2 linked regions of the Verminephrobacter eiseniae EF01-2 genome follow. The protein of the gene in region 1 interacts with the protein of each later gene in a pairwise test. Links are inferred from orthologs where the notes say so. Each region holds a gene or a part of one and is shown in the gene's direction. Other genes may lie near its edges.

Region 1 (5,870 bases):
TGATTTCGAATCAGGCGGTACCAGAAGGCGCCTGGCTTTGAGTTCGGCGATGTCTTCTCAGGCCGGTAGCGCTGCGGTAGTGCTGGTGGGCGTGGATCTGGGTCTGCCCCACTTCGATGGCGAACTGGAGGAACTGGGCCTGCTGGCCCAGGCCGCCGGCATGCAGCCCGTCGCGCGCATGGCCTGCAAGCGCAAGGCGCCCGATGCCGCACTGTTCGTCGGCAGCGGCAAGGCCGATGAGATTCGCAGCCTGGCGCAGTTACATGGCGCCGAGGAAGTGCTTTTCGACCAGTCGCTGAGCCCGGCCCAGCAGCGCAATCTGGAGCAGCACATAGAACTGCCGGTCAACGACCGCACCTTGCTGATCCTGGAGATCTTCGCCCGGCGCGCGCGCAGCCACGAGGGCAAACTGCAGGTCGAACTGGCCAGGCTCCAGTACCTGAGCACCCGGCTGGTGCGGCGCTGGTCGCACCTGGAGCGCCAAAGCGGCGGCATCGGCGGCCGTGGCGGTCCGGGCGAAAAGCAGATCGAGCTCGACCGCCGCATGATCGGCGCGGCCATCAAACGCACCCGGGAGCGCCTGGTCAAGGTCAAGCGCCAGCGCTCGACGCAGCGCCGCCAGCGTGAGCGGCGGGATACCTTCAACATTTCGCTGGTCGGCTATACCAACGCAGGAAAATCCACGCTCTTCAACGCCCTGGTCAAAGCCGGCGCATACGCCGCCGACCAACTGTTTGCGACGCTCGATACCACGACGCGCCAGTTGTACCTTGCGAATGCCGGGCGCTCGGTCTCGTTGTCCGATACGGTGGGCTTCATCCGGGACTTGCCGCATGGCCTGATCGACGCCTTCGAGGCCACATTGCAGGAGGCCGTCGATGCTGATTTGCTGCTGCATGTGGTGGACGCATCGAACCCCGATTTCCCGGAGCAGATGGCGCAGGTCGAGCGGGTGTTGCATGAAATCGGTGCGGCCGACATTGCGCAGATGCTGGTGTTCAACAAGCTCGATGCGCTGCCGGCGCAGCGGCGTCCGCTGCGTCTGCAAGACCAGTACGAACGGGCCGGGCAGGGGCTCGAGCGCTGGTTCGTCAGTGCCCGATCGGGCGAGGGGCTGGACCTGCTGCGCCAGGCACTGGCGGCCAAGGTGCTGGCCACGCCAGCCGACATCGCCCCTGCTGACAGCGTGCAATTGCCATATGCCCGGCCCTGATTGGGCACAATGACGGATCGATGGCGTCATCGAGAACCAGAGACTTTGCGCATGAATTTCCAAAATCGCCCCCTGGGATGGGCCTTGCTGCCCGAACGCATTCGGGGCATGTTCAACCTGAATGACCCGCGCTGGGGCCGTGGCGAGGACAAGTCGGACGATGCCGCCGGGCCACCCGACGATCGCCCCGGCACACCGCCGGCCGGCCAGCGCGGCGATGACAAGCGCCCTGGCCGCCCCGGCCGCTCCGGTAATACGCAGCCGCCGGACCTCGACGAAATCATGCGCGACCTGAACCGCAAGCTCGGCGGGCTGTTTGGCGGCAAGAACGGCGCAGGGCGCGGGCCGGGCAGCGGCGGCAATGGCGGCGGCTCGGGCGGCGGGTTTCAGCCCGACATGAAAAGCGCCGGGGTGGGCGTCGGTTTGATTGCCGGCATCGTTTTCGTGATCTGGATGGGCACCGGCTTTTTCATCGTCCAGGAAGGGCAGCAGGCCGTCATCACCCAATTTGGCATGTACAAGAGCACGGTGGGCGCGGGCTTCAATTGGCGCCTGCCTTACCCGATAGAGCGCCATGAACTGGTCTTCGTGACCCAAATTCGTTCCGAGGACGTGGGCCGCGACAACATCATCAAGAGCACCGGCCTGCGCGAGTCGGCCATGCTCACGGCAGACGAGAACATCGTCGAGATCAAGTTCGCCGTGCAATACCGCTTGAATGATGCGCGGGCCTGGTTGTTTGAAAGCAAAAACCCCAGGGATGCCGTGGTGCAGGCGGCAGAGACGGCTGTCCGTGAAGTGGTCGGCAAGATGCGCATGGATACGGCGCTGGCCGAAGAGCGCGACCAGATTGCGCCCCGGGTGCGCACCTTGATGCAAACCATCCTCGACCGCTACAAGGTCGGCGTCGAGGTGGTGGGCATCAACCTGCAGCAAGGCGGGGTCAAGCCGCCGGAGCAGGTGCAGGCGTCGTTCGACGATGTGCTCAAGGCCACGCAGGAGCGCGAACGCGCCAAGAACGAAGCCCAGGCCTACGCCAATGACGTGATTCCGCGCGCCGTCGGGTCTGCGTCGCGGCTGAGCGAAGAGGCCGATGCGTACAAGGCGCGTATCGTCGCCCAGGCGCAAGGTGACGCGCAGCGCTTCTCATCGGTGTTGGCGGAGTACCAAAAGGCGCCGCAGGTCACGCGCGACCGGATGTATCTGGACGCGATGCAGCAGGTGTACGGCAATGTGACCAAGGTGCTGATCGAGTCGCGGCAGGGCACCAACCTGTTGTACTTGCCGCTCGACAAGATTTTGAGAAATGCCGGCGCCGAAACCGGAACGCAGGAGCCGTCGGCGGCCCCCTCGTCGGTCATACCGGCGATACCGCCAGCCAATCTTTTGAATGACCCCCGGGCGCGCGACAGCAACCGCACCCGTGAACGCGAATCTCGCTAGGAGCAAGCTCGTGAACCGAGTCGGACTTATTGCCTCCACCGTCCTGGTGGCATTGGCGCTGATGAACTCCATGCTTTTCGTCGTCGATCAGCGCCAGTTTGGCGTTCTTTATGCGCTGGGACAGATCAAGGACGTGATTACCGAGCCGGGCCTGAACTTCAAGCTGCCGCCGCCTTTCCAGAACGTGACCTACATCGACAAACGCCTGCTGACCTTGGACAGCACGGACACCGAGCCGATGCTGACCGCTGAAAAGCAGCGGGTCGTGATCGACTGGTATGTGCGCTGGCGCATCTCTGAACCGACGGCATATATCCGCAACGTGGGCCAGGATGAAAGCGCCGGCGCGATGCAGCTCAACCGCGTGGTGCGCAATGCCTTCCAGGAGGAGATCAACAAGCGCACGGTCAAAGAGTTGCTTTCGCTCAAGCGCGAGGCATTGATGGCCGATGTGAAGCGCGAAGTGCTCGAAGCCGTCCGCGGCGTCAAACCCTGGGGCGTGGACGTGGTTGACGTGCGCATCACCCGCGTCGACTACGTGGAGGCCATTACCGAATCCGTGTACCGCCGCATGGAGGCCGAACGCAAGCGGGTGGCCAACGAACTACGCTCCACCGGGGCTGCCGAGGGCGAAAAAATCCGGGCCGACGCCGACCGTCAGCGCGAAATCACGATCGCCAACGCCTACCGCGACGCACAAAAGAGCAAGGGCGAGGGCGACGCGCAAGCGGCCCGCATCTACGCCGAAGCCTTCGGCCGCGACCCGCAGTTCGCCCAGTTCTATCGCAGCCTGGAAGCCTACAAGGCGAGCTTCAATAAAAAAAGCGATGTGCTGGTGGTCGACCCTTCGTCGTCAGATTTCTTCAAAGCCTTCCAGGGCCATGCGCCAGCGGCTGCCCAGCCGGGTGCGCGCAAGTAATCCCATGTAATCCCATTGCCCAACGGGGCCAATGCCCTCAGCGCCGCCATGCCGGGCTCGGGCGGGCCTGCGCCGCTGCGGCACTGCCGCTGAGCACAGCGCCTTCGAGCGTGGCGGGGTAGACGGGGTAAGGGCCTTGCACATAGTCGCCGCAGGCGCTCAGCCCTGGCAGCACTTGCATGCCGGGCCGTTGCAGACCGGGGGTGCAGGCGAAGGTCGCCCGTTTTTCCAGCACGGTCTGCACCAGCCGCAGCGGCGGTTGCGTCCCTGGCGCCCCTGACTCCCGATGGGCCAGCGTCGCGCGCGCCTGCTGCAGCACCTGCCGCTCGATCGCTGCGCGTTCGCCGTCGCTGGCGCTGACCACGAAGGCCAGCAATCCGGGGGGGCCGCCGAGCCAACCCCGGTCGAACACGAACTGCGCAGGCTGCTCTGCCGTGCTGCGCAGCGCCAGCATCGGCTGCGGCAGGCGCACACCGGCGGCGTGGACATAGACGGTGGCGATGGCGGCAAAGCGCAGCCCATCGGCCGCTGCGCTCCAGCAGCGGGCGGCCCGCTGGCCTGCTGCGTCCAATCGGGCAATGCCTGCCACCAGCCGGCGGGCCTCCCATGGCGGGCAGGCCAGGGTGACATGCTCAAACCGCTCCGAGGCCCCGCCGCCGCTGACCTGCCAACCCGCGCCCGCCGATGGCAGCAGCCCGCAAACCCGTTGCCCGGTGATGATTTGCCCGCCATGGCGCCGTAGCCAATGCGCCGCAGCCTGTGGGAAAAGCGCGCCCAGGTCAGTGCGCGGCAGCAGCAGGTTGGAGCCGCCACGGCCGCTGAACAGGCTGTCTTGCAGCACCCGCAAAAACACCTGGCCGCTGGCCGCATGCACCGGGGTGTTCAGTGCCGAGACGCACAGCGGGGCCATGAACTCGGCCATCAGGCGCGGTGACAGCCGGGCGCACAACTGCGCCACCGAGACCGGGGGCGCGCAGCGAAAGCCGCGCAACCGCCACAGCGCCGCCGTGCGCAGCAGCGCCAGTTTGTCGCGCCAATGCCAGCCTTTGGCGCGGGCGATGCCGAGCAGCGCATCCAGGGGCGGCGGCAGATCGGGCAGTTGCAAGCCCTGGCCATCGGCAAACAGCAGCGTGAGCGGCAGGCGCAGCAGCGCAGCGTCGGTGTCCACCCCCACCAGCCGCATCAGGCGCAGGCTTTCGCGGTAGGCGCCGATGAGGATATGTTGCCCGTTGTCCAGCGTCACCGCAGAGCCGTCAGGCAGCGCGCCCGGCACGGCCCGCGCACGGCCGCCGACCCTGCGTGCCGCCTCGAAAACGGTGACCCTGCGCCCCGCCTGCGCATGGGCGATGGCAGCGGCCATGCCGGCCCAGCCTGCGCCGATGACGGCGACTTTCATCGCCCGACCCGGGCCATCGGCCGGGCCGCTAGTGTCGCGTCACCGATCATCTGTCGGTCTGCGCTGGCCATCGAAGCGCATCGCGGCGTTGCATCGCTTGCCAATACAGCTCGGTATGGGCAAGCGATGCGCCTTGCGCTGCGCTCCGATGGCTGCGCGCAGCCTACGACATCTGATCGGTGACGCGACACTAGTCTGCCCCGAGGCCAGGCGCGGCGGCGCGCCAGCCAAGGTCGGGCAAGGTCGGGCAGGGGGCGATGCGACCGTGGGGCGGCCATACCTTTTACATGCGCCCCAGCGCCTGCACCTTCCACGCCAGCCAGAACTTGCGCAGCGGTGTCAGGCGGATGCGCTGGTGCAGCACCTGGAAGTTCTCATGCCCGATCTCGCGCAGCAGCGTGCGGTAGATGCTGGCCATCATCAGGCCGGGCTTTTGCGCGCGCCGGTCGACCTCGGGCAGCAGGGCCAGGGCCTGGTCGTACAGGCGGTGCGCGCGCTCGGCCTGAAAGCGCATCAGCGCGGTGAAGCGGTCGGAATACCGGCGCTCGAGCAGTTCGTGCACCTTCACGCCGAATTGCTGCAACTCGCTCAGCGGCAGGTAGACGCGGCCCAGCAGCGCGTCTTCGCCCACGTCGCGGATGATGTTGGTGAACTGGAACGCCAGCCCCAGCATGTGTGCGTACTGCGTGGTGCGCTCGTCGGTCTGGCCGAAGATGCGCGCCGTGACCTCGCCCACGATGCCCGCCACCAAGTGGCAATAGCCGGTCAGGCCCGCAATGTCGAGGTAGCGGGTTTGCTCCAGGTCCATCCGGCAGCCGTCGATCACGGCCTGCAAGTGGCGCTGCGCAATGCCGTATTCGGCGGTGTGTGGCATCAGGGCCTGCATCACCGGATGGCTG
Region 2 (5,871 bases), 140 kb from region 1 along the record:
GGCAACGCTGGCATGAACGCCAATGGCTGGTGCATGTGTATTGTCTCCAATCGTTGTCATCGAATGCCTTGGGGCCGGTGGGTGCGCCCTGCGGCACAGGCCCGTGGAAGGGGCGGGAGGGGCAGGAAGGGGGCAATGCCCTTGCCGAACCTGTGAATTCATTTTAGGAACGAGCACCGCTTCACTTCAATTGACAAATTCTTTCGAGGGTTACGCCCATGGTTAAGTCTTCCACTTCCGAACTGCGCCAGTTCCCTTCGCTGCTGCGTGGGCTGCGGCTGCCCCAACTGCAACTGGTGCGCATGGCCGGCGCAGGTGCCAACTTCCGCAAGATGGCCGAGGCGTTGCATGTGACCCAACCCGCGATCACCAAGATGGCGCGCGAGCTCGAGCGCACATTGGGCGCGCCGTTGTTCGAGCGGGAGGCGACAGGGGTACGGCTGAGCCGCTTCGGGCTGGCCGTTCTGTCGCAGGTGCAGCGTTCGTTGGCGCATCTGGAACAGTTGGTCGACGACCTTCCCAGCCACCGCGAAGGCTCGGGCGCGGCGTTGCGCATCGGGTCGCCGTCATTCACCGCAGCAGCACTGCTGGCGCGCCCCGTGGCCCAATGGCTGGGCTGCACGCCCGCAGGGCGGGTCATCATGAGCGACGGCGTCAGTGCGCAGTTGCTTTCCATGCTGCATGCGGGGGAGCTCGACGTTGTCATCGGCAGCCTGGACGATGGCTCCTGCAGCGACGACGAGTTGCAGCAACTGCGCTTCGAATCGCTGTATGAAGATGCCATTACTTTCGTGACTGGCGCCGACACCCCAGGGCTGGAGGGTCCGCTGGACTTGGCCGACCTGTGCCGGCTGCCCTGGGTGCTGCCCCCGCGCAACTCCCTGGTCTGGATGACGCTGCGGCGTGAACTGACACTGCACGGCCACGGCTTGCCACACGGTGTCGTGGAAGCCAGCTCGATCCCGGCAATCGGCACCATCTTGCACCATGCGGCGGGGACTGTCGGCGCGCTCCGTGCCGACGCTGGCCGCTATCTCATCCACCACCATGGGCTGAGAATGCTGGAAGTGGTGCCCAGCATGTCCTTGCCGCGCGTGGGCATCATGCGCCTGCGTTCGGCGCCGCCGGAGGCGTCATTGGACGCACTGCTGGCCATGGTGCGAACGGAGGTGCTGCGGATGTTCCGTTCGCACTGATTCGGTGGCGCACCGGGCGCAATCCGGGGCCGCCTTGCATTGGGGCACCGCTCAACCACTGGGTGCGCCGGTACTCCGAACAACCAAACCCGGACCCGTGGAACGAGCCCGCTATTCGCGCCAATGCTCTGCCACCCAGGCGGCAGGGCGGATATGGCGCCAACGGCGATTGCGCCGTCCGGCCAGCGCGTCCGGCGGATTGCATTCCCCGTGAAAAATCACGATGCGCGCCCCGGCGGGCAACACTGGCGGGCGCCAGTAGTTGGTCGGCCAGGGCGGTATGCCGTGGTATTTGAAACTCGGGCACCATGCGGCAGGCCAATACTGCAATTTGCCCTGCCGATGCAAAAAGTCGGACAGGTAGGCTTGCTCGTTGCGAAACTGTGCCCGCAATTGGGCGCAATGCCCGCGAAAATGCTCCAGCACATCCGCATGTGCGCCAAGCTCGAAGCGGTACACCGACGAATTGCCCGTGACGCGCCAAGGGCGCTTGTAGTCATGGATGATCAGGAACTCGCCCGGGTGGGTGAAAAACTCATCCAGCCCGGCGGTGATGACCACATCGACATCGAGGAACAAGGCCGTGCCTTGCAGCCCATGCAGGTCTGCGCTGAAGGTGAGCAGTTTGTTCCAGCCGCGCTCGGGAATGCCCGCAGGCAGCGCCAGCGGGGGTATGGGCAGGCACTGCACTTCGCTGCGGATGCCGGCGCCGTCGTCGGTCAGGCAGACAAAACCAAACTCGCCCCGCAGGTGCCGCCGCACCATCGCATAGAGCCGGTTGACATATTCGGGGCCGTATTTCGTGCCCCATTTCATGCACAGGATATGGCGCGCCCGGGCCGCGCTGGCCGGTTCTGCCAGGAGGCTCATCCGTTGGCCTGGCGCTTCTTGACCGATTTTTGCAGGGGCCGGGCGCGCTTGATCCGCCCGCCCGGCGTCAAGCGCTGATTGCCCAGCACGCGCAACTGTTTGATTTCGGGGCGCTGGCCGCCACGTTTGCTGTATTTGAGCACTCTGACATCGCGCGGGCCGGGGCCACGGTCTTCATCGACCACGCGCTCCTTGACCGGCAGCGGGCGCCACAGCACCAGCAGCTTGCCGATATGCTGGACCGGGGCCGCGTTCAGATCCGCCGTCAACTGCTGGTACATGCGCTCGCGGGCGGCGCGGTCGTCATTGAAAACCCGCACCTTGATCAGCCCGTGGGCGTTCAGTGCAGCGTCGATCTCCCTGAGCACGGCAGGCGTCAGGCCATCACTGCCGATCAGTACCACGGGGGCCAGGCGATGGGCATGGGCGCGCTGTTCCCGGCATTGCGCAGGCGTCAGTTCGATAGAGGGCATGGGCCGTATTATCGGGGCAGGAAGAAAAAGCGATGAAAGTCAAAACCCGCAGCAAGAAGGTCAACAAAGCCTGGCTCGATCAGCATGTCAATGACCCCTACGTCCAACGGGCCCGCAAAGAGGGCTACCGTGCCCGCGCCGCTTACAAGCTCAGGGAGATCGACGAGCAACTGGGACTGATCAGACCGGGCTACACCGTGGTCGACCTCGGCGCAACCCCGGGGGCCTGGAGCCAGTACCTGCGCCGGCGCATGGCGGCCGAGGGCGCCATCATCGCACTGGACATTCTCCCGATGGAACCCCTGGAAGGCGTGACCTGTCTGCATGGCGATTTTCGCGCACCCGATGTGCAACAGCGCCTGGAGCAGGCCCTGGCCGGGCGGGTGGTGGATGTGGTGGTGTCCGACATGGCGCCCAACCTGTCGGGCATCGCGTGCGCCGATGCGGCCCGCATGGCCGACCTGGTGGAGTTGGCCGTGGCTTTTTCTTGCCGGCATTTGAAACCGGACGGAGCGCTGCTGGTCAAGCTGTTCCACGGCAGCGGCTACAGTGATCTGGCCGCGCTGTTCAAGCAGACCTTCCTGCGGGTGGTGCCATTGAAACCCAAAGCCTCGCGCGACAAGTCGTCCGAGACCTTTTTGCTCGGCAGGGGTCTGAAAAAGGCCAGCCCGAACGGGCTTGACTCCCGATCGGGCACGGCCGCCGAGCCTGCGCCATTGGTGCCGATCGGCACCAATTCCATGCCCGCCAACGGAGATTGAGCCCGGCAGCGCCGCTTGAAAGCCTTAAAATACGCCCCATGTACATGCGCTGTGGGCCATGGCGGCCAGGTGTCCGTTTCTCTGTCCCCCGCAACTGGAGTTCCGCTTGAATAATCAGTGGTTTTCAAAAATTGCCGTCTGGCTGGTCATTGCCTTGGTGCTGTTCACGGTGTTCAAACAGTTCGATGCCCGTGGCGCAGCCGGCGCGGGGGCTATCGGCTATTCCGAATTTCTTGAAGAAGTCCGCAATGACCGCATCAGGAGCGCCACCATCCCCGAGGGTTTGAGCGGCGGTGAAATCGTTGCCACGACCACCGATGGCAGCAAGATTCGCACCAATGCATCGGTGCTCGACCGGGGCCTGGTGGGCGACCTGCTCAACCACAACGTCAAATTCGACGTCAAACCCCGCGAAGAAGGCTCCCTGCTGCTGACGCTGCTGATCAACTGGGCCCCCATACTGGCGGTGGTCGGCATCTGGGTGTACTTCATGCGCCAGATGCAAGGGGGCGGCAAGGGCGGCGCATTCAGCTTCGGCAAGAGCAAGGCGCGCATGCTCGACGAAAACAACAACCAGGTCACGTTCGCTGACGTGGCCGGCTGCGACGAGGCCAAGGAAGAGGTCAAGGAAGTCGTCGACTTCCTCAAGGACCCGCAGAAATTCCAGAAGCTCGGCGGCCGCATCCCGCGCGGTTTGCTGCTGGTAGGCCCTCCGGGCACCGGCAAGACCTTGCTGGCCAAGTCGATTGCGGGCGAGGCCAAGGTGCCGTTTTTCAGCATCTCGGGTTCCGACTTCGTTGAGATGTTTGTCGGTGTCGGCGCAGCCCGCGTGCGCGACATGTTCGACAACGCCAAGAAGAACGCGCCGTGCATCATCTTCATCGACGAAATCGATGCCGTCGGTCGCCAGCGCGGCGCCGGCCTCGGGGGTGGCAATGACGAGCGCGAGCAGACGCTGAACCAGATGCTGGTCGAGATGGATGGTTTCGAAACCAACCTCGGCGTGATCGTGGTGGCGGCCACCAACCGTCCTGACATTCTGGATGCGGCCTTGTTGCGCCCCGGCCGCTTCGACCGCCAGGTGTATGTAACGCTGCCCGACATCCGTGGCCGCGAGCAGATCCTGAACGTGCACATGCGCAAGATCCCGATGGGCCAGGACGTGGCCCCCGGCATCATCGCCCGTGGCACGCCCGGCATGAGCGGCGCAGACTTGGCAAACCTGTGCAACGAAGCCGCGCTGATGGCGGCCCGCCGCAACGCGCGCACCGTCGAGATGCAGGACTTCGAGCGGGCCAAGGACAAGATCCTGATGGGCCCCGAGCGCAAAAGCATGGTCATGCCCGAGGAAGAGCGGCGCAACACCGCGTACCACGAATCCGGCCACGCCCTGATCGGCAAGCTGCTGCCCAAGTGCGACCCGGTGCACAAGGTCACCATCATTCCCCGTGGCCGGGCGCTGGGCGTGACCATGAGCCTGCCGGCGCATGACCGCTATAGCTACGACCGCGAATACATGCTCAACCAGATCAGCATGTTGTTTGGCGGCCGCATCGCCGAAGAAGTGTTCATGCACCAGATGACCACCGGCGCCAGCAACGACTTCGAGCGCGCGACCCATATTGCGCGCGACATGGTCACCCGTTATGGCATGACCGAGGCCCTGGGCCCCATGGTCTATGCTGAAAACGAAGGCGAAATCTTTCTCGGCCGCTCGGTGACCAAGACCACCAACATGAGCGAGCAGACCATGGAAAAGGTCGACGGCGAAGTGCGCCGCATCATCGATGAGCAATACCACCAGGCACGCCGCCTGATCGAAGACAACAGCGACAAAATCCACGCCATGGTCAAGGCCCTGCTCGAATGGGAAACCATAGACGCCGAACAACTCGACGACATCATGGCCGGCAAGGAGCCCCGTCCGCCCAAGGACTGGACGCCGCGCACACCGCCCCCGGGCGGCGATAGTTCCAGCGGGGGCACGCCAGAGGTGACAACGAACACCGCGCCAACGGCCGCATGAGGCGAGCGGCGACCGCAGCCCGGACTGCAAACGGGCTTCGCGCCGCCGCCCGGACGGGGCCTCGTGCCCTGTCCCTTGCCACAATCTCTCCGATCGCAGCGCCGTGGAGCACGGCCTCTCACTGATGGCTTCATGATCTGGCAGACCGCGCGCTTTTCCATTGACCTGACCCGCCCCCGGGTCATGGGCATCGTCAACGTCACGCCGGACTCGTTTTCCGACGGTGGGCGCCATGGCAGCACGGCCACCGCCCTGCAGCATTGCGAGCAACTGCTCAAGGATGGCGCCGACATCCTGGACATCGGCGGCGAGTCGACGCGCCCCGGCAGCACGGCAGTGCCGCTGGAGCAGGAACTGGCCCGCGTGCTGCCCGTGGTGCGCGCTGCGGTTTCTTTGGGCGCTCCGGTTTCCGTCGACACCTGCAAGCCCGAGGTGATGCAGGCGGTGCTCGATGTGGGCGCCGACATCGTCAACGACATCCGGGCGCTGCGCCAGCCCGGGGCTGCGGCCGTCGTCGCGGCGCATCCGCGCTGCGGCGTTTGCCT

Evidence for each region. Proteins that work in one complex are often made in the same cells at the same time.
Region 2: the proteins of hflK (region 1) and ftsH interact in binary tests that used the Escherichia coli proteins (3 or more experiments, as listed by UniProt). The link is inferred for Verminephrobacter eiseniae EF01-2 from one-to-one orthologs.

The regions. Positions count from the first base shown.
Region 1 is NC_008786.1:85,888-91,757, reverse strand. Bases 509-3,460 are described here. They hold hflK (FtsH protease activity modulator HflK), read left to right. Parts: upstream 509-1,264; coding sequence 1,265-2,656; downstream 2,657-3,460. Other genes in these bases: hflC (protease modulator HflC), read left to right, coding at 2,667-3,460; hflX (GTPase HflX), read left to right, coding at 509-1,213. In the rest of the region: more of hflX, read left to right, coding at 50-508; more of hflC, read left to right, coding at 3,461-3,575; hydroxysqualene dehydroxylase HpnE, read right to left, coding at 3,613-4,971; VEIS_RS27525 (hypothetical protein), read right to left, coding at 4,968-5,162; presqualene diphosphate synthase HpnD, read right to left, coding at 5,255-5,870.
Region 2 is NC_008786.1:230,672-236,542, reverse strand. Bases 2,925-5,866 are described here. They hold ftsH (ATP-dependent zinc metalloprotease FtsH), read left to right. Parts: upstream 2,925-3,406; coding sequence 3,407-5,326; downstream 5,327-5,866. Other genes in these bases: folP (dihydropteroate synthase), read left to right, coding at 5,459-5,866; VEIS_RS01050 (RlmE family RNA methyltransferase), read left to right, coding at 2,925-3,300. In the rest of the region: VEIS_RS29485 (hypothetical protein), read left to right, coding at 1-16; VEIS_RS01065 (LysR substrate-binding domain-containing protein), read left to right, coding at 219-1,196; VEIS_RS01060 (hypothetical protein), read right to left, coding at 1,308-2,066; VEIS_RS01055 (YhbY family RNA-binding protein), read right to left, coding at 2,063-2,539; more of VEIS_RS01050, read left to right, coding at 2,572-2,924; more of folP, read left to right, coding at 5,867-5,871. UniProt on the Escherichia coli protein: Acts as a processive, ATP-dependent zinc metallopeptidase for both cytoplasmic and membrane proteins. Plays a role in the quality control of integral membrane proteins.